DNA from 2 places in the Pseudovibrio sp. Ad5 genome. Region 2 is predicted to be linked to the other one. Evidence: predicted binding sites of a transcription regulator. Region 2 holds the regulator's gene; the other holds the start of a gene.
What was found. Region 2 encodes HrcA, which represses chaperone genes, less so after heat shock. Its sites were predicted from a motif close to GTTAGCACTCNCNNNNNGNGAGTGCTAAC; they were not measured.
Positions count from the first base shown of each region.

Region 1: the regulator HrcA is predicted to act here: its motif matches at 6,716-6,744, upstream of groES (co-chaperone GroES).

Region 1 is NZ_LMCH01000064.1:147,169-163,222, reverse strand. It holds gene PsAD5_RS22145 (M16 family metallopeptidase) at 1-928, shown strand, start outside; gene PsAD5_RS22140 (M16 family metallopeptidase) at 942-2,297, shown strand; gene PsAD5_RS22135 (EAL domain-containing protein) at 2,342-3,784, opposite strand; gene PsAD5_RS22130 (sigma-54-dependent transcriptional regulator) at 4,165-5,616, shown strand; gene PsAD5_RS22125 (hypothetical protein) at 5,791-6,366, shown strand; gene groES (co-chaperone GroES) at 6,846-7,133, shown strand; gene groL (chaperonin GroEL) at 7,199-8,851, shown strand; gene PsAD5_RS22110 (DUF4268 domain-containing protein) at 8,946-9,392, shown strand; gene PsAD5_RS22105 (NAD-dependent epimerase/dehydratase family protein) at 9,517-10,179, shown strand; gene PsAD5_RS22100 (sugar porter family MFS transporter) at 10,699-12,087, opposite strand; gene PsAD5_RS22095 (GNAT family N-acetyltransferase) at 12,384-12,851, shown strand; gene msrA (peptide-methionine (S)-S-oxide reductase MsrA) at 12,970-13,599, shown strand; gene PsAD5_RS22085 (PQQ-dependent sugar dehydrogenase) at 13,685-14,926, opposite strand; SAM-I-IV-variant riboswitch at 15,214-15,344, shown strand; gene PsAD5_RS22080 (hypothetical protein) at 15,392-15,772, shown strand; gene PsAD5_RS22075 (group III truncated hemoglobin) at 15,802-16,054, opposite strand, start outside.
Region 2 is NZ_LMCH01000066.1:504,044-520,097, reverse strand. It holds gene PsAD5_RS27450 (DUF3883 domain-containing protein) at 121-657, opposite strand; partial or broken gene PsAD5_RS28915 (GNAT family N-acetyltransferase) at 1,027-1,470, opposite strand; gene PsAD5_RS27445 (M2 family metallopeptidase) at 1,713-3,521, opposite strand; gene PsAD5_RS27440 (hypothetical protein) at 3,819-4,076, shown strand; gene aqpZ (aquaporin Z) at 4,238-4,942, shown strand; gene PsAD5_RS27430 (TonB-dependent receptor domain-containing protein) at 5,178-7,253, shown strand; gene PsAD5_RS27425 (HesA/MoeB/ThiF family protein) at 7,406-8,224, opposite strand; gene hrcA (heat-inducible transcriptional repressor HrcA) at 8,241-9,326, opposite strand; gene rph (ribonuclease PH) at 9,518-10,237, shown strand; gene rdgB (RdgB/HAM1 family non-canonical purine NTP pyrophosphatase) at 10,237-10,878, shown strand; gene hemW (radical SAM family heme chaperone HemW) at 10,957-12,120, shown strand; gene phaZ (polyhydroxyalkanoate depolymerase) at 12,493-14,013, shown strand; gene PsAD5_RS27395 (DUF2852 domain-containing protein) at 14,122-14,535, shown strand; gene PsAD5_RS27390 (M48 family metallopeptidase) at 14,712-15,455, shown strand; gene PsAD5_RS27385 (transglycosylase domain-containing protein) at 15,456-16,054, opposite strand, start outside.

The DNA.
Region 1 (16,054 bases), on a different contig from region 2:
GGTTGATCCGGAACGGGATGTGGTGCTCGAAGAGCGTTCCCAACGTGTGGACCGCAGTCCTGCTGCCAGACTATCTGAGACATTCGATCAGGTCCTGTTTCCGAACAGCCCCTACGGTATTCCGGTGATTGGCTGGAAAAACGAAATTCAGGCGCTGAACAAAGACGATGCTATCGCCTTTTACGACAAGTACTACACACCAAACAACGCAATCCTGATTGTCGCCGGTGATGTGACCTCGGAAGACGTTCTGGCCCTCGCCAAGAAGACCTATGGCAAGGTTGAGCAACGTGCAGACCCGGGTCCACGTGATCGTCCGCATGTCCAGATCGTACCAGGTAATCGCGAAGTTAGTCTGCAGAGTGATCAGGTTGCGCAGCCAAGCCTGCAACATGGCTGGATCGTACCAAGCTCAACCACTGCTGAGCCAAGTGACTCTGAAGCTCTTGAAGTGCTTTCAGACATTTTAGGTGGCGGCGCTAACAGCCGGCTTTACAAAGCGTTGGTGATTGAAGGCGAAGTCGCGACCAGTGCTGGAGCCTGGTACCAATCCACCGCTTTGGATGACACCCGCTTCATTCTTTACACCTCTCCAAAGGATGGTGTTGAGCTTGAGGAACTGGAGAAACGTGCTCTGGCAATCGTGAATGATGTTCTTGAGAATGGTGTGACAGCTGAAGAAGTGGAACGTTCTAAACGCTCTATGCTGGCCTCTGCCATTTACGCGCAAGACAAGCAAGACGTGCTGGCGCGCATCTTTGGGACAGCTCTGACCACAGGCGGTTCTGTTGAGAAGGTTCAGACCTGGCCTGCTCGCATTGCCAAAGTGACACCTGAACAGGTTCAGGCAGTTGCACAGAAGTACCTTAGTGAAACCAGTGTAGCGAGCTATCTGATGCCTGCTGCAAAACCTGAAAATGCAGAGTGAGAGGGGACGCTCGATGAAAGCTAAAGTTCTTATGGCAGCTTCTGCCTCCGCTTCCCGCATGACGGCAAGCTTGTTTGCGTTGCTGGCCTTGTCATTCCTGTTTGTCGCTACCTTTGTGCAGAACAGCCAGGCCATCGAGATTCAAGAGGTTAAAAGCCCTGGAGGGATCACAGCATGGTTGGTAGAAGACTACACTGTTCCGATCATCGCACTGAACTTCGCGTTTGCAGGTGGTAGCTCTCAGGATTCAGATGCAAAGCTGGGTGTGACCAACCTACTGAGCACCATGCTTGATGAAGGGGCTGGTGATCTGGATTCCCAAGCCTTTCAGGGACGCCTTGAAGATCTGACTATGAGTCTGTCCTTCAGTTCTGGCCGCGACTTCTTCTATGGGTCTTTCCAGAGCTTGCAGGCCAATAAAGATCACACCTTCGAGATGCTTCGTCTAGCTGTGAACGAGCCACGTTTTGATAATGACCCGCTTGAGCGGATGAAAGCACAGACGATCTCTGGCATTCGTCGTAGCCTGAAGCGCCCAGATGCTCTGGCTGGTCTGAATTTGTCCAAGACCATCTTCCCGGATCACCCTTATGGCCGCCCAAGCCGGGGAACAGAGGATACGGTTGCCCAGCTGACTTCTGATGATCTGAAAACACAGCGCGCAAAGATCTTTGCAAAGGACTCTTTGAAGATCGGCGTTGTGGGAGCCATTAGTGCTGATGAGTTGGCCAGCGTTTTGGACAAAGTCTTTGCAAACTTGCCTGAAAACGGAGATCTGGTTGCCATTCCCAATGTGGAGCCTGTGACAGATAAGGCTGTTCACGTTGACTTTGAGAGCCCACAGACTTCCATTCAGTTCGCTCTGCCGGGTTATGAACGTCATGATCCGAAGTTCATGTCTGCCTTCGTGATGAACCACATTCTGGGTGGCGGATCATTTTCTTCATGGCTCTATGACGAAATCCGCGAGCAGCGTGGTCTGGCTTACTCCGTTGGTTCTTATCTGGTTCCTTACAAGCACGCAGCGCTGTTGATGGGGTCCACGGGTACACGCTCGGACAAAGCTGGTGAAGCGATTGATATCATCAAGAAGCAGATGGTGCGTATGGCGCAGACTGGGCCTACTCCGGCAGAACTTGAAGAAGCGAAGTCCTATCTGACTGGCAACTACGCTCTCAACTTTGACAGCTCCAGCAGCATTGCCCGTCAGCTGACAGGCATTCAGACCCAGGAGCTGGGCATTGATTACATCGACAAGCGCAATGAGATGGTTGAAGCCGTGACACTAGAAGGTGTTCGTGAGGTTGCTCAGGACATGTTTGATGGTATTGAGCCAACCTTTGTTACGGTTGGCAAACCACTGAACTAACTCTTACGCAAAGCATGAAAAACAAGCAGGCGAGTTGATGAAAATCAGCTCGCCTCTTTCTTTAGTGACCGCGGGTTTGGTGCGCCTTGCAGAACGTCTGCACGGACAGGACGCGGCGGTGAGAACAGGAAGCCCTGCGCACAGCGGATGTCCATTTCCAGAAGCTCCAGCACAGCGCCTTCGCTCTCCACGTGATCCACGATCAGCTCAATGCCATAGCGTTGCAGCAAACTGCCAAAATCAGCCGGATGGATGTTGCTCTTGGCCAGATCATCTTCATGCAACAACAGGCGTGATGCATGCAGCTTTGCAAAGCGGAAGCCGCGATCAGCCAGAGCGCGGAAGTCCATGCGCAGATCGGTGATGCGGTCTACAGAGAACCGGAAGCCCAGCTCAGCCAGAGCAGCGAGGCTCTCATACTCAATCGCGCTCATGACGGCGACATCAGCCTGCGAGAACTCGAAGATCAACAGATCTGAGTATGTGTCGTTGGCGCGCACGAACTCCAGAAAGCCCGGGAAGAAGTTTTCATCCATGAGCGTGCTTGGAGACAGGTTACAGAACAAACCTGCTTCTCTGTTGCGGGTTGCCAGACGCTTCAGGATCTGAAGGGAACGGAACAACAAAATGTTGTCGATCGCTGGCATTTGGCCGGTGCGGTCCGCTTCCTGAAGGAACTCGATTGGTTCCAGCGTGTCGCCATTGGCTTTGCGCAGACGCGTCAGGGCTTCGTAATAGCGAACACGGCGCTGCGGTAATGTCACGATAGGCTGAAGGTAGAGGTCCACCCTACCCGCTTCGATGCTTGCGCGAATTTCTTCGGCAAGAGCAGCATTAGGATGGTGCATGCGCGGAGCTGCCGGGCGCTTCATCTCTGGTGCGCGCGTCTCAGCAAACGGTTCCTGCACCGCACCCATCGGTTGACTTGCAGCCATTGGTTGGCCTGCTGCGCTCGCAAATGCAGCAGCTGCCTGACTGGCCAGATCAACAGATGGTTCTCTCACCGCGGCCTGCGGAGCGGCCAGGCGCTGAGCTGGTTGAGGCTGAAGCTGTGCTTGCTTGGTGCGCTGGTCCTCGATGGCAATGCCCTGATCTTCGATCCGGGTTTCCATGTCGGCCATGGCTTCGGCCATCTGCTTCACCAGAGAACCGATTACCTCCACTTCAGCAAACAGCGGGTCGATCTCTTCCCGTGTGCGACGCGGAATGTTGTGCTCGACGCCAGTGAGGCGGCCTTCGAGGTTTCCGACATCATCATCGATGACTGCAATCCGCTCTTCCAAGCGATTGACAGCGTCAGATACCGCAGATTTTTCCTGAGAGCGGGTCAACATGAAATGGATGAAGATCATGGTGCACATCGCCGTGAAGGCAACGGTGATGGCCTCGCCAACCGGACGCGCAAAAAGGTAGACCATCACAGTGCCACAAGAGGCCGCAATGGCTGAAATAGAAAACAAAATGGAAATGTTCGCCAAGCGCGTCATATCCTCAAGAGTACCTGTTGGTCCGAATCACAAAATACATACCTGAATTTTGCCGCATTTACTGAGGTCGTTCGAACCCTATACCCATTATATTTCTAGGGAAAACCCGTGTTGTCCCCGCAAGAATGACAATAGAGCTACATATATCATCAGCGCATACGATTTTCGTCACAATCCCGAGCTGAACTTCGGCGCGCGATTCTGGCGAACAATGATATTTATCGGGTAAGAAAGTTGCTCGAAGCGTTCTGCGTGAAAGAAATTAACTGCATAATGCAATCAACCTCGAAAACGAAAAGGGTTTGTTTACCCTGTTTGCACAAACTCAGGGTGTCGAATGATTTTCGACCTGATGTATTGATTTTTGAGGTTGCCTGCCAATGGGATCCCCCAAAGCTACCAATAGGTTTTTGAACGCCTGTGTCGTTGACACTAATCGTGCAGAGGCTCGTAAAACCAGTAGTGCTTTGTCGAAGCATGTTACCAGCGGACAACCTGCGCATGTTCTTGCGAGCAAAGAACATGCTGTCGCCTTTTTGCGACATACCCCAATCAATATCGTTATTGTCGATCTTGAATGCATCGGTGGGGAAGCCGAGCTTTCAGAGATTGTCGCTGCTGCGCCGCGCGCGGTTATGATTGCTGTCAGTGCCAAGGGGTCTGTGAGCCGTGCCATGAATGCCATGCGCAATGGTGCCCATGACTTTTTGACCAAACCTTACACAAGCGAAATGCTTTTGGAGAAACTTGAAGCACATCTGGGTGTCTTCAAGAGAGCGGCACCCTCACCTTCCCTTTCAGCCGCGACTGGCTCTGAGGCGATTGTCTCCAGCGACACGTCTGGAACAGCTGCTCAGTTTGAAGGGTTTGTTGGTGCTTCCAACCGCATGCAAAGCGTTTATGCGCAGATCAACCGGATGGCCACATCCAGCGCACCAGCCTTCATTACCGGAGAATCAGGTACAGGCAAGGAACTGTGTGCACAGGCGCTGCATGCCAGATCGGCACGCAAAGGCGGGCCTTTTGTCGCAATCAACTGTGGAGCGATTCCGGCCAATTTGATGGAGTCCGAGATCTTCGGTCATGCACGCGGTGCCTTTACCGGAGCAGATGAGGCCAGAGCTGGTGCAGCAGAGCTTGCCGATGGGGGAACTTTGTTCCTTGATGAGATCGGTGAAATGGAACTCTGCTTGCAGAGCAAACTTTTGCGTTTCCTTCAGACCGGCTCCATTCAACGGGTTGGAGAGCATAAACCACGCTCGCTGGATCTGCGCGTTATCTGCGCAACCAACAGAGACCCGAAAACAGAGATCACCGCAGGTCGCTTCCGTGAGGACCTGTTCTATCGTCTCCACGTGCTGCCGATCCGCCTGCCCGCTCTTCGGGAGCGCCGCGAGGACATACCGTCCCTCGCTCAAACATTCCTGAAGAAGTATGCAGCAGAAGAAAATCGCAGATTTCAGCGTTTTTCGACCTATGCAGAAGCTCTTTTGTTGCAGCACAGCTGGCCGGGTAACGTGCGCGAACTGGAGAATGTCATTCGCCAGCTTGTGGTCATGAATGACGGTGATGAAGTCACTGAACTCATGCTCTCTCCTTTACTGCGTGACCAGGCTGTTCCTGTTCTTTCCGAGATTGCCTTCAGCACAAGCGAACCGATGCCTTCCATGGGGCGGTCAATCGAACCGCTGTGGTTTCAGGAAAAGCAGATTATCGAGACCACGCTTGAAACTTTTGACGGCAACATTGCCCTTGCAGCTGCCGCCTTGGAAATCAGCCCCTCGACCATCTACCGGAAGAAGCAATCCTGGGCTGAACGAGCCGGTGCCTGATCAATTGCGTGGTAATTGCTTAACCATCGCATGAGGAATGTCTTCGTGACGCATATCTAAGCTGCCTCAACAAATGGGGCAGTATTGTCTCCCTTAGATTTAAGAGCTATACCACCGCCAAGAATCAGGTGAGTGCCGCAGATATTGTGTTCTGCTGGCTCTAGGGGGCTAACAATGCCATTTACAGTGAGAGGGATGTCAGCTTACGCAAAAGCTGCAGCCTGTTCTATTTTTGCGGTTGCTTTGTTGGGTAGCGCTGCATCTGCTGAAGACAAGAGTGCGCCGAGCGCTGGCTTTAAAGCTGCTCAGGACGCCTACACCATTGCCTGGCAGCAGCAGCCACTCGCTTTTACGGCAGCAAAATTCATCGCACTACCAGCTGAGAGTTATGGGGCTTACACACCCCTAGAGACGGCAGAGTTCCAGAGCGGTGATCCATTGACCGTTTATGCTGAGCCTGTTGGCTTCTCTTACAAAGAAATGGGCAGCACATATGCGATTGATCTGAGCGTTGACTTTGAACTGCGCAACACCACTGGTCAGGTGCTTGCTTCGCAGGACGGGTTTACCGCCTTGCACTCCGCAAGCTTCAACCAAATCCGCGAGTATCAGACATCTTTGAGCTTCAACCTTAAAGGGCTGCAAGCTGGAGACTATGTGCTGAAGGTGCAGTTTAACGACGAGAACTCGGAAAAGTCCGGCAGCTTTGAGCTTCCGTTTTCCATGAAGGACGCGCCTCTTCAGAATTAGAGCATGTTGCGTTCATATGCATTCACGCACCAAGCTCTAACTCTTTAATTTTGCGCGTATTCTTATCCAAAAACCGGAACCACTTTTCGGGAACACGCTCTAAGACCTGAAAGCTTCCTGTTAAAGTTCAAAAGCTGGCTTTGATCTTAAAGCCGGCTTTTCTTTTGCGCTGATTCCGGAAATTCCCGTGCAGGCAGCACAGACAGTCCATTCGTCTAGGGTGAGTTGAGACTGTCCCAGATTGCCCCCAATTTCTCGCAGTATTCCTATATTTTTTGCGCTCCAGAATATTTTTTTGCCGCTCTCTCCTTGACTATACCAGAGGGTGAAACTACATCATTTCACGGTTGTTAGCACTCTGCCTTTGGGAGTGCTAATCACTGTGGGCCCGCAAGGTTTCACCCACTCTCAAAGTTTTTAACCTTCGCGTCCGGGCGTTGCCTAAAAGGGGCGCTCGCGTATGAGAGGAAGAGCCAATTATGAAGTTTCGTCCGCTACACGACCGTGTTGTCGTTCGCCGCATTGAGTCTGAAGAAAAAACAGCTGGTGGCATCATCATTCCTGACACTGCAAAAGAAAAGCCACAGGAAGGCGAAGTTATCGCTGTTGGCGCTGGCGCACGTAAGGACAACGGTGAGCTGATCGCTATCGACGTTAAAGCTGGTGACCGCGTTCTGTTCGGCAAATGGTCCGGTACTGAAGTTAAGATCGACGGTGAAGACCTGCTGATCATGAAGGAATCCGACATCATGGGTATCCTGGCTTAATTCCAGGCCATTGTTGAGACCCCACGATCCCTTCTGTTATTCAAGAATTTAAGTGAGACAAAACCATGGCTGCTAAAGAAGTCAAATTCGGCTCCGATGCCCGCGACAAGATGCTTAAAGGCGTCGACATCCTTGCAAACGCTGTAAAAGTTACCCTCGGCCCTAAAGGTCGTAACGTTGTTCTGGATAAAGCATTCGGCGCACCACGCATCACCAAAGACGGTGTTTCTGTTGCGAAGGAAATCGAACTTGAAGACAAGTTCGAAAACATGGGCGCACAGATGGTGCGTGAAGTTGCTTCCAAAACCAACGACATTGCTGGTGACGGTACAACAACTGCGACAGTTCTGGCGCAGGCTATCGTTAAAGAAGGTGCAAAGTTCGTTGCTGCTGGCATGAACCCAATGGACCTGAAGCGCGGCGTTGACATGGCAACTGCTGCTGCTGTTGCAGACCTGACCGCACGTTCCAAGTCTATCTCTTCTACTGACGAAGTTGCACAGGTTGGCACTATCTCTGCTAACGGCGACACCCAGATCGGCGAAGACATTGCTGAAGCAATGCAGCGCGTTGGCAACGAAGGTGTTATCACCGTTGAAGAAGCTAAGTCTCTTGAGACCGAGCTTGAAGTTGTTGAAGGTATGCAGTTCGACCGCGGTTACCTTTCTCCATACTTCGTCACCAACGCTGAAAAGATGATTGCTGACCTGGAAAAGCCACTTATTCTCCTTCACGAGAAAAAGCTTTCCAACTTGCAGCCAATGCTTCCAATCCTTGAAAGCGCTGTTCAGTCTTCCCGCCCACTCATCATCATCGCTGAAGATGTTGAAGGTGAAGCACTGGCAACTCTCGTAGTGAACAAACTGCGTGGTGGCCTGAAGATTGCTGCTGTTAAGGCTCCTGGCTTCGGCGACCGTCGTAAAGCAATGCTCGAAGACATCGCTATCCTGACTGGTGGTACCGTGATCTCTGACGATCTGGGCATCAAGCTGGAAAATGTCACCATCGACATGCTCGGCACTGCAGACAAGGTGAACATCACCAAAGAAACCACTACCATTGTTGATGGTGCTGGCGAAAAAGCTGACATCGAAGCACGCGTTTCCCAGATCAAAGCCCAGATTGAAGAAACTTCTTCTGACTACGACCGCGAGAAGCTGCAGGAACGTCTTGCTAAGCTTGCTGGCGGTGTTGCAGTTATCCGCGTTGGTGGTGCAACCGAAGTAGAAGTTAAAGAGAAAAAAGACCGCATCGACGATGCCCTAAACGCAACACGCGCTGCTGTTGAAGAAGGTATCGTACCAGGTGGTGGTTGTGCTCTTCTTCGTGCAAAAGCTGCTGTTGAGAAAGTATCTTCCGAGAACGTTGACATTGAAGCTGGTATCAAGATCGTTCTGCGCGCTCTTGAAGCTCCGCTTCGCCAGATCTCTGAAAACTCTGGTGTTGAAGGTTCCATCGTTGTTGGCAAAATCCAGGACAACATTGCGGATGAGACCTTCGGCTTCAATGCTCAGACCGAAGAATATGTCAACATGATTGAAGCTGGCATCATCGATCCAACTAAGGTTGTTCGTACTGCTCTTCAGGATGCTGCATCTGTTGCAGGCCTGCTGATCACTACCGAAGCAATGGTAGCTGAACTGCCTAAGAAAGACGCTGGCCCAGCAATGCCTCCTATGGACGGCGGCATGGGCGGCATGGGCGGCATGGGCTTCTAAGCCAAGCCAACCAACGCTTAAACGAATTAGGGCATCCTTCGGGGTGCCCTTTTTTGCATTGTCACAAACAGCTTCAGCTAGGAAAAAACAACTCATGAGTGAACTAAAACAAAAACATCATGATATTTGGCAAGCAGTCAAAGACCAGATGTCTGACACTAAACTGCCGATTAAACTGAGAAATAATGTTCCTGACGGAAGTTACTACGACATCAAATTTGGCATACCGAACGCCTATCTGAGTCTCCATTACCTGGATGAAGAAAACTGCGCGAAAGTTATGATCAACTTTCGGAATGAGCCCGGCGAGGCCTACTTCAAAGAACTGCTACGCCAAAAAGAACATGTAGAGACAGAGATCGGTGCATCACTTGATTGGGACCCTGCTGAACATGCTCGATATTGCAGCATCGTGTTATGGAAGAGAGATGTTGATCTTGGCACCAACACGACAATGCCAGAGCTTGCGGACTGGTATGTAACCTGGCTCGGAAACTTCCATATGGCACTCTTCCCGCTGCTCTCTGCCATTCCCAAATAGCAATCGAAATGAAAGCACCTGAAATGGTGCTCTTATTTTTTGCATTAGGCTTCAATTTGCTCGAGTTTTAAACTCTCACCCTGATCTACCAATCTGCTTTGGCTGATAATCGGAGAAATTTCCTATGAAAAATCGTGTGGCGATGGTCTTTGGTGCAACTGGGCTGATTGGTTCTGAGGTGGTTCGGCTGCTGCTTGCCAGTGAGGCGTATGACGAGGTTCATGCAGTTGTGCGCAAAGATCCAGCGATTGAAGATGATAAGCTTCGTTTGCATCTGACCGATTTCAGCGATTTTTCCAGCCTTCAACTGCCAATGAACGTGACGGATGTGTTCTGCTGTCTGGGGACCACGCTGAAGGCAGCCGGCTCAAAAGAAGCGTTTTACGCGATTGACTTCCAGCTTGCCTACGACCTTACACGGTTGGCACGTGAAGCAGGTGCTGAGCAGTTTCTCATGGTTTCTTCGATTGGTGCAGCAGCGGGCAGTTCCAACTCCTATCTGAAGGTCAAAGGGGAGCTTGAAGAGGCGGTTCGTGGGTTGTCTTATGCTTGCACAAAAGTGTTCCGACCGTCTTTGTTGCTTGGTGAGCGTCAGGAACAACGCTTTGCTGAGGGGCTTGCCGCGTCGGTGCTGCCACGGCTTTCGTTTCTCTTTAAAGGCCCTTTGCGCAAATATCGTCCAATTGAGGGGGCAGCAGTTGCACGCGCACTTGTTGCCGGTGCACTTGAAGGCGGGAATGGTTTCAGCATTCTGCAAGGCGACGAGATTGCCAAGAGGGCTGGCTGAGCAGAATCTTATCCCCCTCGCCCAAATCACCCGCCATACTAATCCTATGTCCACGTACACGGGCAGCTGGCGGAGCGACCGTCAGTGTGGCGTGGGCTGGGCGGGGCTACCGGAAGACATAACGCATCCTCCGGCGGGTCCGTTGAAACACCCCTTGAAAGTCTTTAGTGCAGGGACCAAGCGGAAGCTGGTCACCCGATGGGCGTCTACACTGGCAGCTGCAGCTGTCAGGGACAAGTCAAACTGTCCTTTACAGCAACTGCCCTGACTGTGAGTTTCGAAGCAAAGCCTTGTGTTTTGTGAGACCTCACGTTGATGGGTAGGCACCTGCTCCCAATGCCTTTCGGTGGAGACCTTGTTTCATACAAAAACGCCCGGGCAAGGCGACAGCCAATGCCGAAGAAACTAATTTATATACAATGCGCAGGTATTGCCTGCTCGCCTTGCCCCTCCCGTTTCTCGGGATTTTAGCTTCACCACTGCATGAGAGGTCATGCGGTGCTTTTGGTGCTTGTGGTTTTACTCGCCAGCGACTGGCCTTTCAGCCGTCTTGCTGTCCCCTTTGTGGAACAGCTCGTAGATATCCTCCAGAGAGACACCTTTGGTCTCTGGTGCGCGGCGGATGGCGTAGACGGTTCCGATGCAACAGCATATGGCGAAGAACAGGAAGATCTCGGTGATCGTGAAGAGCTGGTTCAATTTGGGGAAACCGAACACAACGAGGAATGTGAAGACCCAGTTGACGGTTACTGCTACGACCATGCCTTTGGCCCTCAGGTAATTGGGGAATACCTCTGACATGTAGACCCATGGCAGCGGCCCCATGGAGAGGGAATAGGAGATCACGTAGAGGCAAAGACCTGAGACGGACAAAGCCGTGCCAATCCCGTCCCCCATGAGAAAACCTCCCACGATCAGGAACTGGGAGAGTGCGCAGGCGGGCAATCCGTAGACCATCAGGGGTCTGCGGCCAACGCGGTCAATAAGGAGCAAACTGGCAGCTGCGGCCAGAGCGAGTGCAGCGCCAAGCCCGACTGTTGCAGACAAGCGGCTTGCCTCCTCAGAAAAGCCCAGGTCGCCAAAAAGCTCCGGTGCATAGAGGATGACAGCATTGATGCCGCTGAGCTGTTGAAACAGGAAGGTGAAGACACAGAAACTGGTGATAGGCCGGTTTCGTGGATTGATGAGGTCCAGCCAACCTCCCTTTTGGTCTGCGACTTCGGCGAGGTCTTGTTCAATCCGCTTCACATTGCCTTTGACCCACGCCTCAGATCGGGTTGGTTCGATCTTTTCAAAGACGGCCTCAGCCTCTGCTGAGCGCTTTGCCATAACGAGCCAGCGCGGGCTTTCGGGGGCACTCCAGATTCCAAAAAGCAGAAACGCTGCAGGGATCGCGGAAAGGAGGAACATGAACTGCCAACGATTAATGGCTTCTGCGCTGTAGCCGAGATCAAGCGTGATCAGATTGGAGAGGTAGCCAATCAAGACACCAAAGGAGATCATGAACTGAAATGCGCCCAGCATACGGCCTCTGATCTTGCGCGGCGCAATTTCTGAGACATATTGGGGGCCAGCCATTGAGGACAGGCCAATCCCCATTCCGATGAGAGAACGGGCGAATGTGAGGATGAAAAGGTCTTGCGCCACACTGGATAAGACAGCTCCGGTGATAAAAAACAGGGCTGCGATGATGACCGTTGACCGTCTGCCAAATCTGTCGCTGAGATAGGCGCTCAGGTAGGCTCCGATCAAACCGCCGATGGACAAGGATGCGACCAGAAGCCCTCCCCAATACGCAGAGAATTCAAACTCTGCTTTGATGGGCTCATAAGCGCCAGCGATGACGCCTTCGTTGTAGCCATAGAGCAAACCACAGAGTACGGCGATACATGCCAGGAGGATAATCATGCGCATTCCCTTTAAAGACCAAGGGAAAGTATAGGCGGAGGTCTCTAACCAACCGGAGGACACACAGCCCTGAATTGAGCTGTTTTTCGCAAGACCCCAATAACGTTTGATCATATGCGGGAAAGAAAACCTAGATCGTTTCAGTGTCGCTATGATGATCCAGCGGCTTAAAACCGCACCTGTTAGGAATTACAGCATTGAGCTTTTCGCGGCCTTTGCCTTCAATTAAGCTTCCCGTCGCATGATCAGCGCAAGGCCTTCCCAAGCGCTTCAACCTTTGGCAACCAGGACTTACCATGATTGTTCTTCAGGATTTCCCCGCAGCTCGTTTTGATGAGTTTCAGATCATTTCCGTCTCTGAATACGCTCAGGACCTGATGGATAATCGCAGAATGGAGGAACAGGCCGCGCTGAAGAAAGCCGAGGAAGGCTTGTCAAAGGCCTTTCCAGAGGGAAAAAGCAACAAACACAATAAGCTGCTGAGCATCGTCAACAAAACGAAGGCTGGCGAAGTGGAAGTTGGGTTTCTCTGGTACTCCCTTCAGGATGATGCGTCTGTCTTCATCATGGATTTTCTGGTCTACTCAGAGCACCGTGGCAAGGGGTATGCCTCCAAAGCTCTTGAGGCGTTGAAGGCGACGTTCAAGAAAGATGGCCTGACGCAGATTGGACTGCGTGTTGCCCCCGACAATCACGGTGCCATACGCACCTATTACAAGGCTGGTTTTAACGTAACAGGCTGGAATATGTCCTGCGAGGTTTGAAGCGCGAACCATGCTCTCGCTGATTGACGTTTTGTTGAAGGGACTTCATTTCCGTTGAGGGCTGGTGGCTGCTAGGGTTTTGGAAATTCCAATGCATGACCTGATTTAAGGATCTGAGATGATTGCACGCAAAGCTGCAAAAGCCCTTGCCGTTCTTCCTTTGCTTTATGCTGTGAGCCAGCCTGCACAGGCTGCTGAGACCGAAACCGCAATTTTTGCTGGTGGTTGCTTCTGGTGTATCGAGTCCGACTTTGACAAGATCGAGGGCGTTCTTGAGACCACATCTGGTTACACGGGTGGCCGCAGTGCAAACCCGACCTACAAGCAGGTTTCTGTTGGTGGCACAGGTCATATTGAAGCGTTGGAAGTGAAGTTTGATCCGGCCAAGGTGTCTTATGAAGAGCTGCTGACAGCCTTCTGGCATTCCGTTGATCCAACCGATGCTGGTGGTCAGTTTTGTGATCGTGGTGAGAGCTATCAGACAACCATCTTTGCGACCTCTCCTGCGCAGCTGAAGGCTGCAAAAGCCTCCAAGAAAGCGCTTGGAAAGTCAGGTGAAGTGAACCGCCCGATTGTAACACCGATCCGCACTGCAGCTCCGTTCTATGATGCAGAAGATTATCATCAGAACTACTATGAGAAGAACCCGATCCGCTACAAGTTCTACCGCTATCGCTGTGGTCGTGATCAGCGCGTCAAGCAGGTCTGGGGTCCAAATGCTTACAAAGGTATCCCCGGCGAGCACTAAGGGCTTAGTATAGAACTCAAGAAGACCAGAGGCACTGCTCTGGTCTTTTGCTTTTAGGTGTGTTGTCGCAGGTCAGAGGAGATCCCTAGTCTTCGTAGTACATACGATAGATCCCTCCGGCAGAATCATCAGAGATCAACAAGGACCCGTCGCCAAGCTCGACCACGTCTACCGGACGGCCCAGATAATCGCCGCTGGCATCAATCCAGCCTGTTGCGACAATACTTGGGGCGCCAGCTTCTTCTTTCTCGTTGATGGGCACAAACACCACACGTGCGCCAATTGGCACTGAGCGGTCCCATGAGCCGTGCTGCGCGATGAAGACACCGCCCTTGTATTCTTCAGGGAACATATCGCCCTGATAGAACGTCATGCCCAAACTTGCGGCATGGGCATCCAGTTCGACTTCCGGACTCACCACGCCACTTGGAACAGGCTCATCAATGTAGTGCGGGGTACGGACCGTTCCGCCGCCATACCATGGGAAACCGTAGTTCTTGCCCGGCTCGGTGCCTTTGTTCAGCTCTTCAGGCGGGATGTCATCACCCATGCCGTCCACCTGATTGTCGGTAAACCAGAGATTGCCGGAGTTTGGATGAAACTCCAGGCCCACGGAATTTCTGATCCCGGTCGCATAGACCTGACGGTCCATACCATCTGCGGTGATGGAAATAATGCCGCCGATGCCGAGGCTGTCATAGAGTTTCAGTTTCATCTTGGGCGGGACGTTGTAAGGCTGGCCAAGAGAAATGTAGATGCGGTCATCCGGACCCTGATCACACACACGGGAAGAGTGATTATAGCTTTCTTCAGAGGGAGGGATAAGCATACCCTTGCCGACCAGCACCTTCACCGCTGGCTTGCCCTGCTCTTTATTTTCCAATGCGTTCGGAAAACTCAGGACACGGTTTTGCTCAGCAAGGACTAATGAGCCATCTTTTGTGAAACACACACCATTGGGGATGATAAAGGATTGATCTGGAGCGAATTGACGAACTTCTGCAGCTTTCTTGCCCTCTTCATTCGGAGTAACGACCCAGACTCTGTCCGTGGTCGTCCCTACAAAGACAGTTTTGCCATCAGGCGCGACGGCCATATGACGGGCATCAGGCACGGCTGCATAAGGCTCGATGTGGAAGCCTTTGGGCATGACCACAACTTCAGCGTTGCGAGCCAGAGTTTTCTGTTCTTCAGAGACCTGCTCCACAAACTCTGTTTTGACACCATCGACCATTTTGGTGGTCGTTGCTGCCAGAGATGTGGTTAGCAGCAAGGCGTAGGCGCACCCTGTCAGGACTCCAAAGAGAACGGGCTTTGTGGTGCACATCGTTTTTTCCTTCCTGAAGGGCTTAGAAATTTGACTGAGAAAATTTATCGGAATAATTGAAATGCTCTGCCTATTTGAGCCGTCACTATGCGCTCATTCAAAGTCTGAGGAGAATACTCAGATATGACGGGAATTCGGTTTATAGAACCACAAAAATTGAAGATATTCACTTAGCGGAAGTTGCGTTTTGTGGTGCTAGAATACGACACAACGTAAGTTTGAAAGTGTGGACAAAGAACAAAGGAAAGGTGCCCACTTGCAATTGCCTCATTTTCGTGCCAAACCCTACGCATCATCAAGAGAAGGGCTGGCGCCCTCGCCAACCTGCCTAACCGGGCAAGGTGGTCTCCGCCAAAAGGGATGTGGTTTCGAAGTGAGGACGCTGTCTTCATCATTCGTAACAACCAAGCGGTAGTTTCAATGGATTTTGCGCCAGTCCTCCTCGGGAAACCGATGGAGGATTTAATGTTTGATATTGCTGGTCAGCCACAGTCTGCATGGCAATCGTATGTATCTGAATATGTGCCTCAATCTTTGAGGGAAGCCGTCGCACACCTTGCCGACGAGTTTACTGCTGCCTATTTGCTGGATTGCCTGATTTTAGAAAAAGGGCTGCGCAGCCGGCTGCTTTCCAACTCCACACGCCAGCCGAATACGCCGCTGACCAATGACGAGCGCTCCGACCGGTTTGCTGTGCTGCTTCGGCTTTGGGCAGAAGGGTGTCATACAGTTGTTGACGAGCGCCTGTTTGCGGATACTGCACGCCGTCGTCCTGAAGAACTGAAAGCCTTGCGTGAGTACTTCAGGCAAAACGCGCTGCGCTCGAAAAAGAAATTCCCGAGCTAGTTAAGCTGCACTAAAATAAGAACTGATTTTTAAGCTGCGCGGCTGCCGAATTTTGCGGGAGGCGTGGCAAACGGGTCTGCGAACATTGCAAGCCACAGGCTCTGTGCGATGCGCTGTGCAGTTGCCAGAAGAAGCGGTGCGGCTTCTGCTGAGAAAATCGCATAGACTTCGTCTTCAAACAGGTCCATCCACTCATGGAAGTTCTCAGTGGTGACCCCTTGAATCCTCGCGTGAGCGGGAACCGGCTTGCCTTTATACGATCCAGTTTTTAGCAGCACTGAC
Region 2 (16,054 bases):
CCCAAGCCCCCCACAAAGAAGCCTTTCTTGAAAGAAAGCCTTATGTTTTAGGTGTACTTCACTTGCTCAGCCGACCAACCTATAACAAACGGAATAAAGAGAGGCATAGAAATGCCCTCTTTATTCGGGAACTGCTTTGTAAACCGCGGGCTTCAGCGAGAGGTTCTGCTCCAAAGGTGATCGCAGCTCGAAACAAGCGGGTTCCTCAGAGAAGTTGTAGACACGGACAAGCACAAACCGCTCCGGCTCATCTTCCGAAAAGCTCAGTTCATTCTCGGAGATGTAAAATGGTGTTTCCCGCCCACCATTCGTGGTCTTCACCTCAATGAGCCGCTCAGTACCATCAATTTCATAAGAGCGGATGTCATACCCAAGCCCATCGCCTTGCTCTTCAGAAGCCCAAATGACTTTCTCAGCTAAGTCAGGTTTGCCAGCTTTCTTCAACCGTTGCTGCTCAAGTTGAACAACATATGCCTCACCTAGCTTGCCAAGTTCCCGATTGCTCGCATCCCGCTCCGCATAATCCAGCTTTTGCGCCCGACGAACCACATTGCGAGGCTTGGTGAGCTCAATCGTCGAAGCTTGGGACGGTGGCGGAGCGATGTACTCCTCGGGTCCTTCATCAAGCTCCAGCCGTGTTTCTGGAACTTGCTGCAAGTCCTCCTGTTGTCGTGCATCTAAGTGCCGTTGAACTGCATCTTTGAGAGATTTTTGATAATGTTCGGCTGGACTGAGGCCAGTGATCCATAGTTGATTGCGGTCTTCCAGAATAGCACTTACATTCTGCTGTTTACGTCCAATGGCTTTCACCTACCTTGGAATAGAGCGCGCAAGTTCTCTCTGCCGAGCAGCCTTATTGAAACTCTGACCTTGAAGCCCCAACTTCAGCATTTCAAAATACTCAGCGACAAGAAGATCATTCTCCTCGTCTGTCCAATCATCTGCGCCCATGAAAATCTCAAATCAAACATTGTTTGAATTGAAGTTAGCACGTTCATTCTACAACCTTAAGTAGGCTTATGAGCCTTATCTCTCATCCCTCATATAAAGCTCGTGGGGCAATCCATCCTCTGTGAAGACTTTGCAATAGCGAAAGCCTGCGCATTGAGAGCAGTGGAGTGCAGAGGTGTTTTCGGGTCGGTGACCAACGCAAAAGAACTGATCCTCAACGCAGACAAGCGGCTTCACATGCTCAACTGCAGCATTCAGCATGACTGTTCCTAGTTGTTGGCCTAGGGAAGCAGGATCGCCGATGTAGTAATCGAAGCTAACACCAGCTGTTATGCCAATTGTACCAATGCCGTACTCTGGAAAGTCGCGGTTCAGATACCATTGCAGATAACCGAAGGGCGCGCCGTTAAGCTCCGCGATCAGGCAGTTGGTTGGATGGTTGTTCGAAACGCGGCACGCATAGCGCTCTGTTACTTGCTCAAGCGTGCTGGGCTCACGCTCATAAAAGGGCCGCAGATGGGGTTGGTTGAGTCATTCATGCAATAAAGGCATGTCCGAGACGGTAAGGGCCCTCAGTTGAACAGTGATGCTTTGCGCCTCGCTCATGACCAATGCCTCCGTTTTCCCTGCGTTCAAAACTCTAGCCCATCCAAACTTGCTCCAACAGGCCCCAGACAAAACAAACCCCGCCATAAAGACGGGGTTTGATAATATCCGGCGGACTTGTAGGGCATCAAGGCCGGCAGGATTACCTTGCTGGTCTACCAGCCGCAGGATTTGCCAGAATTTTGCTCGTCCAGATAAGCTTGGAGTGGAGCAAAATATTCTAAAATAGCTGTCGCGTCGGCTTCCCGGCTTCCGGTGAAGGCCTCCAGGCTGTCCTGCCATGGAAGCGCAGCGCCTGTTTCCAACATCGCGTTGAACTTCTCGCCAACTTCCTTGTTGCCATAGATGGAGCACGCCGCCAGCGGTCCTTCCCATCCGGCAAGGCGACAAGCCTCACGGTAAAACTGGAACTGGAAGATGTGCGCCAGGAAATAGCGAGTGTACGGCACGTTGTTTGGAATGTGGTACTTGGCACCCGGATCAAACGCATCCGCAGCACGGTCAACCGGAGCCGCAACACCTTGATACTTCTCGCGAAGGTCCCACCAGCCATCGTTATAGGTGTCTGGAGTCAGCTCACCGTTAAACACCTTCCAGCGCCACTGGTCCACCAGCAAGCCAAATGGCAGAAACGCGATCTTGTCCAGCGCCTGAGCCAACAGGATGTTGGTGTTGACCTCTTCTGAAGCATCAAGCGGCAGAAGGCCTATCTGCTTCAGGTACTTAGGCGTAATGGACAGGCTCACCATGTCGCCAATCGCTTCATGGAATCCGTCGTTCGGATCATCCTGATACATCGGCGATTGGTGATTATAGGCGCGCTGGTAGAAGTTGTGACCCAGCTCGTGGTGGACGGTATTGAAATCCTCACCCGTCACCTCGGTGCACATTTTGATGCGCAGGTCATCCTTGCCATCCACATTCCAGGCAGATGCATGACACTGCACATCACGATCACGCGGTTCGGTAATCAATGAGCGCTCATAAAACGTCTCAGGCAGCGGGTCAAAGCCAAGCGAGGTGAAGAACCCTTCCGCCGTTTTCACCATTCTGAGCGGAGTATAGTTCTGTTCTTCCAGCAACTTGGTCAGGTCGTAGCCTTGCTCGTCTCCATCAGCAGCGACAAGCGGATAGATGTTGCCCCAGGATTGAGCCCACATATTACCCAGCAAATGCGCAGGAATTGGCCCGTCCGCAGGTACTTTATCGGCCCCGTAATGATCTGCCAACTTATCGCGTACATAACAATGCAAGCTGTCGTAAAGCGGCTTCACTTCACCCCAGAGGCGATCAACATCCTGCCGGAATTCATCCGGATCCATGTCGTATTTGGAACGCCACATGGAGCCAGTGTCTTTAAAGCCCAGCTCACTGGAACCCTGGTTGGCGATGCCGACCATCTCCGTGTACATGTCCTTCATAGGCGGAGAGACAGTGCGCCAGCCTTTCCAGACTTCCAGCAGCTTATCGTAATCACGACTTGTCGCCATGATGCGGCTGAGCTTGGAAAGAGACAGCGCCTCGCCATCAATCTCATACTTGCCCGTGCCGTAAATGGTTTCCATCTCGGTATTGATCTGCGCAAGCTTCTTGATCTTGGCAGGGTCATTCTCAGGGGCAGGCAATGTCAGGTTCAGCTTCAAAAGCTTCATTTTCCGAGCAAGGTCTGGCGGAAGGTCAAGGCCGTCATACTGCTTGGTCTGATTGGCAAGAGAAACGTAGAGCTTCGTGGTGCGCTCCGACATTAACGCATTCAGCCAGTTGGTGTCATAGGTGATGAAATTAGCATTCACCCAAGCAACGCGGCCCGCTTCTTCGCCGATCTCCTGAATGGCTTTTTCGGAGGTTTCAATAAACGTTCTTGCATCCTCAACGCTGACTTTCTTCTCGGCGTCAGCCTGTGCTGAACTCAGCGGAATGAGAGCGAGTGAAAGTGCGGGCAATACAGATAACAACCGCTTCAAGGCAGCCTCCCCAACCATGGCATATTTTAGAGATTTCAGATGCATTTCTAATGCATAATCTCTCTGTTATGCCGTTACGGTAAGGGTTTTATCCCGTAAGTCTAGCCCGTTTCATCGCGATATTTCTCCTATTTTGGGAGTGATCTAGCAAAATTATTGCATTAGCAATTTAGAAGAATCTTCAACACTGAGCCCGTTTCACGCACATAGCTGCAAAGCCTGAAACGGTATAATGATTGCGGTTAAAACGACATTTTGAGTAAGTGACAGCCCTCCTTGCGAGTCGAGGTAAACTTCATGTCGTTCTATCTCCAGAAGTTGTTCGCTCTTCATTTGACACCGGATGAGGACAAAGAAAACTCTGCTTCTGCTCTGGCAACGGTTCAAACATTCGCCGTAACGTTTGGTACCGCTCTCGCGGGCCGCATTGCCAACTCAGCCTTTTGGCTCTTCTCCAGTTTCGCGGTCTTTGGCATTCTCGGCATATTCAGCACATGCAAAATCACCAATTGGCATGCATGTGCCGACCTGAAGAAGGCTGAGGCACATTTCTAACCATATGAAGAAAAAAGAAGTTCCGCCTCCATTCATGCTAGTGCCCTCCTAAAGATCTAGCAATGCATGCTTAAGGCAATCGTTAGATTTCTGGTTACCCTAAACGTAAGTTAGAAATCTCACTGTGATACCTCCCTCAAATCAATATGAGGAGAAGTGTCATGTTGAGGAAGCTAGGCGCAGAATTTGTAGGAACCTTTGCTCTGGTCTCCGCTGTGTGCGGCGGGGCATTGGTGTCCTATGCACCGGTTGAGTGGTATGGCGGATCTGGCTTGCTGGGCGTTGCCTTTGCGGTTGGTCTTTCAGTTGTCTGTATGGCTTACGCGTTTGGCAATGTGTCAGGTGCTCATTTCAATCCATCGGTGACCATCGGCCTTTGGGCTGCAAAACGGTTCCCAACCTCAGATGTGGTCCCCTACATCATCGCACAGGTTATTGGCGGCACAGCAGCAGCCTTTGTATTCTGGATCATTCTCGCCCATGGCCCGGGCGACCCTCCGGGCTTTGCTTCCAACGGTTATGGAGAGCATTCCAACGGTGGCTTTTCTGAAATTGCGGTCGGCATTACCGAAATCACAGTCACAGCGCTGTTCTTGATTGTTATTATTGGTGCAACCTCCAAAAAAGCACCCGCAGCCCTCGCTCCGCTTGCCATCGGCCTGATGCTGACATGCATGCACATTATCGCGATCCCCATCTCGGGTGCATCTTTAAACCCGGCTCGGTCCACGGCAACAGCGATTGTCAACGGTGGTTGGGCACTGGACCAGCTTTGGTTGTTCTGGCTGGCACCAATAGTTGGAGCGCTTATCGGGGCGGCAGTCTGCTGGATCATCGGCACTTGTGGTGGTGAAGAAACAGATTAACCAACGGAGATGCAATCGTTTTTTGGCCTCCTTCGCAGTCAGGAACCTGCGAAGGAGGCTTTTCTGATGAATGCACTCAATCCCCAGCTAGGGAAAAACCCTCAATTTAAAACTTGACTATTATATTCATGTTTATAAAACACGGATAGAAACAACGTTTGCAGAACGCAAACACAAGCTAGCCAAAGCAGCGTCTCAGCCAGCCACTCCCATAAAAATTCAGACTGAGGCGACCATGTCCATTTCGCGCTATTCCCGTGCGGCCCTCCTGGCCAGCACAACTCTTTCGCTCGCCCTGATTTCTGCGGCTGTTTCAGCGCAGGAAGCTACACAGCCTGTTGCAGCCGACAGCCCTGCGACTATGCTGGATGAAATCATTGTTTCAGCAGGTAAAGAGAAGGTGGCGATTGATACACCTCAGGCTGTGACTTCAGTCTCTCAGGAGCAAATTGAAGCAGCCCAAGCAAGCACATTGGGTGAGATCCTCGATGCGGTTCCGGGGATCACCACCATAAATGCCGACAATGCGCTGGGGCAGTCCATCAATATTCGCGGCATCGGCTCTGCTCTCGGCTCCGGTGAAAACCGTAATATCATTCAAGTGGATGGCGTCACCTCCTACTTCGAGATGTACCGTGCAGGCTCTTTCTTCTTCGATTCTGAATTGCTTAAGGAAGTCGAAGTTCTGCGTGGACCGGCTGCCTCCACATTGTTCAGCGCAGGCGCGCTTGGTGGTGTGGTCAGTGCGCGTACGAAAGATGCTAGCGATTTGTTGGAGGGAGATGACAAACTGGCCGTCCGCACCAAAGCCATGTGGGACTCGAACGGCAATGGTGCGCGAAGCGCAGTTACAGTCGCTGCTCGACCTCTGGAAAATCTGGAGCTATTGGTCAACCTGAACTATGGCCGTGATGGAGACTATGAGGGTGCTGATGGCGCAGACCTCGGCAACTCCCGCATGACAGATCTCTCGGGCCTCGCCAAGTTGAAATACAGCTTCGGTGTCGATAACGATCAATCTCTTACTGCAAGCTATTTCAACGTCAATAAGTCTGGGTATGGCCTATATGACCAGACAACCTTTAGTCCCGGATTTGGTTATGCGGACCAAACCACAAGCGAACAACAGGCATTGCTTGCTTATGAAAACGCTTTTTCTGGCAATGATTTGTTGGATGTAAAAGCACAGGTATCCTGGAGCCAGACCAAGCGTGATTTGGATGATATTACGTTCCGCGCAGGTCCTGGTGCTCCTTTGGGAACTGAAGCTGAGTACGTCTACAACAACTGGCAGGCAAAACTGGAAAACACATCGGAATTTCGGCTTTCCGAAGGTGTACAGACCTACTTCACCTACGGGGTGGAAGGGAAATATCAGGAGCGCCTCAACCCGCGTCTGAATCCGGATGGAAGCTCAACGCCGGGCTCCTCATCTCATCCAGAAGGTGAAACACACACTCTTGGTGTGTTCGGGCAGGCTGAGTTTGTAATTCATGACCGCCTTACACTCATTCCTGGAATGCGTGTTGACCATTCTCGCCTGAAGCCGGGGACTGGCGTGGCTCTGCGTAAAGATCTGGATGAGACGGCCTATTCTCCAAAACTTGCAGCAATTTACGAGCTGACAAACTGGCTGAATGTCTTTGGTTCTGTTGCACACACAGAACGCATGCCAGTTTTGGATGAAGTTTTCTCGGGTGATGGCTTTACCGATCTCGGAAAAGAAAAATCTAACAATTTTGAAGCTGGCTTAGGCTTTAAATTCAATGACGTATTGTTGGAAAATGATAGCCTTCGCTTCAAAGTAACGGCCTTTTACAACAACATCGACAACTACCTCTATTCCTCTCGCGATCATGCAACGGGCAAGACAATCACAACTGCTATTGATGAGGCGCGGATCAAAGGCATCGAATTAGAAGCAGGTTATTCCTCTGACAGCTGGTACGGCAATCTGGGTGCTTCAGTTACACGGGGTGACAACCTTTCTGATGATGAATATCTGGATAGCGTAGCGGCAGATAATCTTTTCCTTTCAGTAGGATATAAGATTACTGACTATAATCTGGATGTTTCCTGGCGCTCTGATTTATACGCAGAACAGGATCGCGTGAACGATGCTGACGATGCTTCGCCAGGTTATGCGCTGCACAGTGCGCGTTTAGCCTGGAAGCCTGAAGATGGGTTCCTTGCAGGCTCAGAAGTGCGCGCAAGCGTGACCAATATCTTCGATCAGAAACACACAGCGCATCTGAGTGAAACCGAAGGCAAAGGTCGGTCCTTCAAGCTTAGCTTGGCGAAAACGTTTTAAGCCTCTCTTCGGTGTGCTGCAAATGCAGTGTGTCTGGCAATGCTGGTGAGACAGGTTTGCCTGAATGGGGCTAGGCCTTCTGTGGCGGAAAGGCCGGGATCGGCGGGGAAGAAATTCTCCGCCGTTTTCTTTTGTAACTCAATTAAGTTGGATCAGCCGTGCTCAATTTCCAGCATTTCACTCCATGTTTTTGGGGTGTCGCCGTTGAGCGGGTTCTTTGCAGAGCGTTTGTACTTGATGGTTTCAAAGTGCATGCTCAGTGTGTCTGCCAGCAACAAGCGCCCAACCAGACCTTCACCAAACCCAACGATTTCTTTGATCACCTCAAGTGCCTGCAGTGTACCAACCAGGCCTGTCAAAGCACCCAGAACGCCTGCCTCTGTGCAGGTCGGGATGGAGCCAGCCTCAGGGCGTTTGGGGAACAGGCAGCGATAAGTTGGGTTGATGTAATTGCCCTCATCATCGCGCTCAAATGGTTTCAGTAGCGTAACAGAGCCGTCAAACTGGCCCACAGCAGCCGTAACCAAAGGACGGCCAGCATAAAAGCACGCATCCGAAACGAGGTAACGGGTGGCAAAGTTATCAGAGCCATCAACCACGATATGGTAATCGTTGATCAACGCCATGGCATTTTGCCCACTAATGCGTGTCGGATGCGGAACAACGCGCACATTCGGGTTCAGCCGAGCAATCGCCTCCGCTGCACTGGCAACCTTAGGCTCGCCAAGCTTCTCCGTGTCATGGATGATCTGACGCTGAAGGTTAGACAGCGAAACAACGTCATCATCAACAATACCAATGGTGCCAACGCCAGCCGCCGCCAGGTATTGCAGAACCGGTGCGCCCAGTCCTCCAGCGCCGATTACCAGAACGCGCGCAGCTTTAAGTTTCTGTTGCCCAGGACCACCGACATCTCGCAGGACGATGTGGCGGGCATAACGTTCCAGTTCAGAAGCTGTAAGGGAAAGCAATTGGGACTCCAGTAGTTTAACCGAGCATACGGCTCACCAGTCGGGCTGTGTAATCCACCATGGGAATGACACGCGCATAATTGAGACGAGTCGGCCCGATAACACCAAGAACGCCCACAACGCGCTGTTCACTATCGCGGTATGGAGACACGATCAAGGAAGAACCGGAAAGCGAGAACAGCTTGTTTTCTGACCCGATAAAAATACGTACGCCTTCGCCGCCCTTTGCAAGATCAAGCAGGCGGATCAGTTCACTCTTGTTTTCCAAATCATCAAATAGCAGGCGAATACGCTCCAGATCTTCCTTCGCACCCACGTTTTCCAGCAGGTTGGAGCGTCCACGCACGATCAGTGTTCCGGGATCATTCTTGTCTCCACCCCAAACAGCAACACCTGCATCGACTACTTTGGATGTCAGCGTGTCCAGCTCGGCCTGAAATTCGTTTCGCTGCCGAACTAGCGCAGATTGCGCATCGGCTAGCGTGCGGTTCCGGATGATGGAGTTGAGGTAATTCGAGGCTTCGGTCAGCGCAGATGGAGGCAAGCCAGCAGGTAGATCGACAACACGGTTTTCAACGGAGCCATCTTCACTCACCAGCACGACAAGCGCTTTTAGCGGCTCAATCTGCACAAACTCGATATGGCGAAGAGTGGTGTCTGTCTTGTTGGAAAGAACAACCCCCGCCCCGCGGCTCAGGCCAGATAGCATCTGACTGGCTTCGGTCAGGACTTGCTCCGGTGTTTTCTCACCACCTTTAGCCTTCACCTGCACGGCAATCTGCTCGCGCTCTTCCTTGGTCAGGTCGCCAACTTCCAAAAAACCATCCACGAACAGACGAAGACCGGACTGCGTCGGCAAGCGTCCAGCACTGGTGTGCGGAGAGTAGAGCAGCCCATGGTGCTCCAGATCTGCCATTACGTTGCGAATAGAGGCCGGAGACAGAGGCTGCGAAAGCCCGCGTGCAAGGTTGCGAGACCCCAACGGTTCGCCGGTATCAAGGTAGTTCTCAACAATCCGCCGGAAGACCTCACGGGAACGTTCATCAAGATCCTCAAGAGGGACAGAAGGAGGAACGCTCGTCACGGTATCGGTACTCCACATCAACAGCAGGTTTGGGCTAAAGCCTGTATTCAATCCCTAACACAGGACAATTGAACAGCCAAAACTCATTTTTAGCAGAAAATAGCCTCTCAAACCAAAACCAGCCTTTGCGCTAACGGCAATCCGCAGCTAAAAGATCCGCAATACCATTTGTGAATTTGTAGCTATTAAGCAACCCGAGGGAGCTTGCCTTGAACCGTCCATCCAAACGTACACCAGAAGAAATGCGTCCAGTCAGCCTGGAGCGCGGTGTTGCCAAACATGCCGAAGGTTCCTGCCTGATCAAATTCGGCGATACCCATGTTCTGTGTACCGCAAGTTTGGAAGAGCGTGTTCCGCCGTGGCTCCGTGGTCAGAACCGTGGCTGGGTAACTGCAGAATACGGCATGCTGCCACGCGCAACTCATGATCGTATGCGCCGTGAATCCTCTGCAGGCAAGCAGTCTGGCCGTACTCAGGAAATCCAGCGCCTTATCGGTCGTTCTCTGCGTGCTGTTGTTGATCTGGGTGCACTGGGCGAGCGTCAGATCTCCGTTGACTGTGATGTCATTCAGGCAGACGGCGGCACCCGTACAGCGTCCATCACCGGCGCATGGGTTGCTCTGCACGACTGTCTGAAATGGATGGAAGCGCGCGACATGGTCAAAACCGATAAGGTTCTCAAAGACCACATCGCAGCGATCTCCTGCGGTATCTACGAAGGTACTCCGGTTGCTGATCTGGACTATATCGAAGATTCCTCTGCTGACACTGACGCAAACTTCGTCATGACTGGCAAAGGCGGCATCGTTGAAATTCAGGGTACTGCTGAAGGTGAGCCATTCTCCGAAGAAGAACTCGGCCAGCTCATGGGTCTTGCAAAACAGTCCATTTCCAAACTGGTTGAGCTGCAAAAGCTGACGGTGCTCTGATGCAGGCAGACACAACAGAAAACCGCCGCCTGGAACCTGGCAAGCTCGTGCTTGCCAGTCACAACAAGGGCAAGCTGCGCGAAATTCAGGACATGCTGGCAACGCATGGCTTTGAAGTTCTCTCTGCTGGTGATCTGGATCTGCCAGAGCCAGTGGAAGATGGCGACACGTTTGAAGCAAACGCTGCAATCAAAGCACTTGCTGCGGCAACAGCCACTGGCCTGCCTGCCCTTGCAGATGACAGCGGTTTTTGTGTAAACGGCCTCAACGGTGATCCGGGCATCTACTCCGCACGTTGGGCTGGGCCAGGTAAAGACTTCGGCGTGGCCATGCAGGCCGTGCAGGACAAGTTGACCGAAACGAACGCTACAGACCGGACCGCTTACTTCGTTGCTGTGCTGTGCATGGCATGGCCGGATGGGCACACTCAGTTCTACCGTGGTGAAATCCATGGCGACCTGGCATGGCCTCCGCGCGGTCTGGAAGGCTTCGGCTACGATCCAATGTTCGTTCCGGAGGGTTTTGATAGAACCTTCGGTGAGATGGACAAGCAAGAAAAACACAAAACAAAAGAAGACGAAGCGCTGTCTCATCGCGCCCGTGCCTTTGTTAAGTTTCAAAAAGAGTGCTTGCCGGCGTAATACGCGTTCCCGAAAAGTGGCTTCCAGTTTTCGGATAAGAACTCGTGCAAATGAGCTGGCAAACGCAAAGGAAAAAGAATGACTGTGTCACCGGTTGGCGGCTTTGGGATTTACGTGCATTGGCCTTTTTGTTTGGCAAAATGCCCATATTGCGACTTTAACTCCCACGTGCGCCACCAGCCGGTTTCGCAGGAGCATTACGCCAAAGCTCTGGCAACAGAGCTGGCACGTTATGCGCAGATGGTGCCGGGTCGCACAGTTGACTCCGTCTTCTTCGGCGGCGGCACGCCATCTTTGATGGAGCCGAAAACCGTTGAGACAATCCTCAATGAAGTTGCGCGCCTCTGGCATCTGCCGTCCACCGCTGAAATATCCATGGAAGCCAACCCAACCAGCGTGGAAGCAACCCGCTTTGCAGGCTACAGATCTGCAGGCGTAAACCGCCTCTCCGTTGGTATTCAGGCGTTGGATGACAAAGAGCTGAAGATCCTTGGTCGCCAGCACTCTGTTTCGGAGGCGATTCGAGCTGTTGAAATTGCGCGCAAAACTTTCCCGCGCATCTCGTTTGATCTTATCTACGCCCGCCCCAATCAGACCTTGAAGGTATGGGAGCAAGAGCTCAACCGTGCTATCGATCTGGCCGCTGATCACCTCTCCATGTATCAGCTCACCATTGAAAGCGGCACCATGTTCCAGCGCTTGTATGCAGCTGGAAAGCTGGAGATGCTGGACCCTGATCTAGCCGCAGACATGTTTGACCTGACACAGGAGGTCACCGCAGCACGCGGTTTGCCGGCCTATGAGGTCTCAAACCATGCGGCGCCTGACGCTCAGTGCCAGCACAACCTCATTTACTGGCGTTATGGTGATTACGTCGGTGTTGGACCTGGTGCACACGGCCGATTGACGCTGGAAGATGGCACCAAGCTGGCAACCTCGACTGAAAAACATCCGGAAACATGGCTAGGTTTGGTTGAAAGTCAGGGCCACGGCTCTATCTCTGAAGACATACTTGGTCATGGCGAGCAGGGTGACGAGTTGTTGTTGATGGGTATGCGATTGCATGAAGGCATTGACGTACCACGTTATGAACAGCTCTCTGGCCGTCAGTTCAATCCGCAGAGATTGTTAAATCTGCAGGAAAACGGCATGGTAGAATGGGTGAGCAACACTCGCCTGCGTGCAACGCAAGCAGGCTTTCCCCTACTGGATGCCGTAATTGCTGAGCTGGCTTCCGATTAGCATTCCCAAATAAAATTCATTAGCGATTTCAACTTAGTGAAATAATTGCAGTCGAATTACTCGATTCGATTGGGGTATTAATTTACATATTGTGCAATGCAACATAATTGATTACACTGACATGTACCTCAGCGATGGTGAAGAACCTATTGATCTTCAATGCAAGTTAAGGTTGGTTTGAATTTCTCCATGAGTCTATGTTGCTGAAAAGGTATAGAGCTGTCTATACTTTTGCGGTGCAGCACTTCGGGCTAAAGTGTATTCGTGTTGCGGAAATCAAGAATTACATGAACAAGAGTTGGCTGAAGCGAACGTCTTGGGAGGAAACATTCTGTGCTGTTCTACCACTTGTATGAAATGAACCATGCAGCGATGTCCCCTGTCCGGGCTGCAGCAGACATGACAAGATTGTGCTTTCAAAACCCGCTCAATCCCATGTCACACACGCAGGTTGGTCGCACGGTTGCTGCATCCTGTGAGATGCTTGAGCGCGTAACCCGTCGTTATGGTAAACCGGAGTTTGAGCTCGACACCACTGTCGTGGATGGCAAAGAAGTAGACATCACGGAAGAAATCATCTGGGCGAAACCATTTTGCGGCCTGTTGCACTTCAAGCGTGATTTACCTCAAAGCAGAAAAGACGATCCTAAAATTCTGATCGTCTCACCCATGTCTGGCCACTATGCAACTCTTCTGCGCGGCACTGTTGAAGCCTTACTGCCAAATCTGGATGTTTACATCACGGACTGGGAAGACGCGCGACAGGTGCCTGTAGCTGATGGCCGTTTCGACCTGGACGATTACATCGAATACATCATGCAGATGCTGCATTATCTGGGGCCAAATACGCACGTTCTGGCGGTTTGCCAGCCATCCGTTCCAGTTTATGCCGCCGTTGCCTTGATGGAAGAGAACGGAGACAAATGCGCTCCGGCGACTATGACGCTGATGGGTGGCCCAATTGACACCCGCGAGGCGCCAACCGCCGTGAATGATCTGGCCGTCGAAAAAGGTATCGATTGGTTCAAGCGCAATGTTGTCATGGAAGTTCCCTTCCCCCACAAAGGCTTCACACGACAGGTTTATCCGGGCTTCCTCCAGCTCTCTGGCTTCATGAGCATGAATCTGGACCGGCACATGGTTGCCCATCGCGATTTCTTCCAGCATCTGATTGAGGGTGATGGTGACAGCGCTGAGAAGCATCGTGACTTCTATGATGAATATCTCGCTGTTATGGATCTGACCTCCGAATTCTATCTCCAAACCGTGGAGACCGTGTTCATCGAGCATTCGTTGCCAAAAGGCGAAATGATGCATCGTGGCAAGATGGTTGATCCGAAAAAGATCACCGGCACGGCGCTGTTTACTGTTGAAGGCGAAAACGACGACATTTCTGGTGTTGGCCAAACCCAAGCGGCTCAAAAACTGGCTGAAAACATCCCATCCAGCCGCCGGTTGCACTACATCCAGCCGGGTGTAGGCCACTACGGTGTGTTTAACGGTTCAAAGTATCGTTCTGAAATCGCGCCACGTATCGTCAAGTTCATTCAGGATAATCCAAGAAACGTGCGCGCGGAGCAAGTTTCCAAACGTGCAGCGAAAAAGACCCTGCGTGAAAACACCTCCGAGAAAATTGCGGGTGACCCACTACGCGAAATCTTGCTTGCTGAGCCAAAAGGCGCTGCAGATGACCTGCAGTTGATCAGCGGTGTTGGACCTAAACTAGAGCGGGCTTTGAACGGCGCAGGTATCTTCCACTACTGGCAAATTGCAAATCTGACAGAACATCAGGCCGCGGCGCTGGACGATCGTTTGGATATTCGCGGACGCATGGTCCGGGATAATTGGGTTGAGCAGGCACGCCGTCTCAATGAAGCAGTGCATTCCAACTGAACGTAAGTGAAGATAACCCATCGTCTAATAAAATTTCATTCTATCTCTTGAAAGTAAAATAAAATCATCCCATCTCAAGCTTGTTGATTTGAGAAAGGGGTGATTTTAATGAATGTAAATGCAATAAAACCCTCCTGGAATCCTCTAAGTATTGCACTTATGGTTCTTGGATTCGTAGTTTTCTGGCCTCTTGGCCTTGCTATGCTTGCCTACATCTTATGGGGCGACAACTTTAATGGCTGGAAGCGTGAAGCTAAATGCCAGTGGAATCGTAGCAACTTGAAAAATACGATGGACAATATGCAAAATGCGACCCGCAGCGGTAATGCTGCATTTGACGACTACCGTGAAAAAGAGCTGACCCGCTTGGAAGAAGAGCGCAGAAAGCTTGATAGCATGCGTCAGGAATTCGATGATTACATGAACGACCTGCGTCGGGCTAAAGATCAGGAAGAATTCGACCGCTTCATGAGAAACCGCCACAACCGTCCAGGCGAGCCATCTGCTGGTGAAGCAATCTAGTGGTTCTCAAAGGTTCATAACAAGCATCTGGTGCTCTGCTTTCGCAGGGCACCCTTTTGTGCGTTGAGGCTTACTCGCAAAGCAACACACGCGCTAAAGTAATTCGCACTGGTCGACTTTCAAATCGCCCCTTTCTCTGCAATAACGAGAGCGACCAGTGCAATTTTTGAGGTGATATGGGGTTCTTTGCGACAAAGGTTTTGCCGGAGTTTATTGAGGTGGATCTGGGGCATAAGCCTCTGCAAATCCGCCTGAAGCGTAACTCCAGAGCAAAGCGCTATATCCTCAGAATTCCCCCTGGAGACCCAACACCCGTCATCACTGTTCCTGCCCGTGGCAATTTGAAGACAGCCCAGGATTTCGCCAACCGGCAAGTCGAGTGGTTGAAGCAAAGACTGGGTTCTCGTCCGGATACCATCAAATTTGAAGAGGGTGCGCGCATCCCCATTAAAGGTGTCCTGCACACCTTGCGGTCTTCTGGCAAACTGCGTGGGCTTGCGAAGCTTGATCTCGAAGAAGAGACGGATGAACCGCTGTTGTTGCTGCCGGGCGAAACCCAAAGCTTTCATCGTAAAACCAAAGATTTTCTGCGCAAATCAGCCAAAGAAGCTCTTGAGGCACACGTACAACACTTCACAAAGAAGCTTGGACGCAACTATCATAGCATCACACTACGAGACACCAAGAGCCGTTGGGGATCCTGCTCGTATGATGGGAAACTATCGTTCTCCTGGCGCCTTGTGATGGCACCACCCGACATTCTGGAGTACGTAGCCGCTCACGAAGTTGCTCACTTGGTGAAACTGGATCATTCACCAGAGTTCTGGCGTGTTTGTGAGCAGTTAGCACCCCACACAAAGCAAGCCCAACGCTGGCTCAAAGAGCACGGCTCTCAACTTCACCTTTACGGACAGGAATAGCTAACCACCGCCAAACAACCTTCCAAGCAGGTCCAGAGGGCTTGTGCTGGTGTTGTTTTGCGGGCGCGGAGCTGTTGTTGCTTGAACAGCAGGCCTTGGTGGCTGAGGAGCTGCCACAAATGTTGGTTGACGACGCGTAGGCGCAGTGCCCGGTTTCAACAATGGTGATGTTTCGGCAAGATTAATCGGCACACCCGGCAGTCTGGCAATCGGGATACCCTGATGCTCTGTCTCCATCACCCATGCCCAGATTTCTGCTGGTAGTGTACCTCCACTCACCTTCTTCATCGGCTTGTTATTATCATTCCCAAGCCAAACCGCAGTGGTGAGTGAGTTTGTATAACCAATGAACCACGCATCTTTGTAGCCTTGCGTTGTACCGGTTTTGCCTCCCGCCGGTCGACCAGCCAGCAAAGCTCGCTTTCCTGTGCCTCCATAAACTGTCTGCGCCATCATAGTGTTGATTTCACTCAGCTTATCTCCGCGAACAACGCGTCCTGTCCCGTCACCAGATCGGCGATAAAGCACTTTGCCATGTTCATTTCGAATTTGCCGTACCACATGAGGAACGACACCATATCCGCCATTGGAGAAAGGCA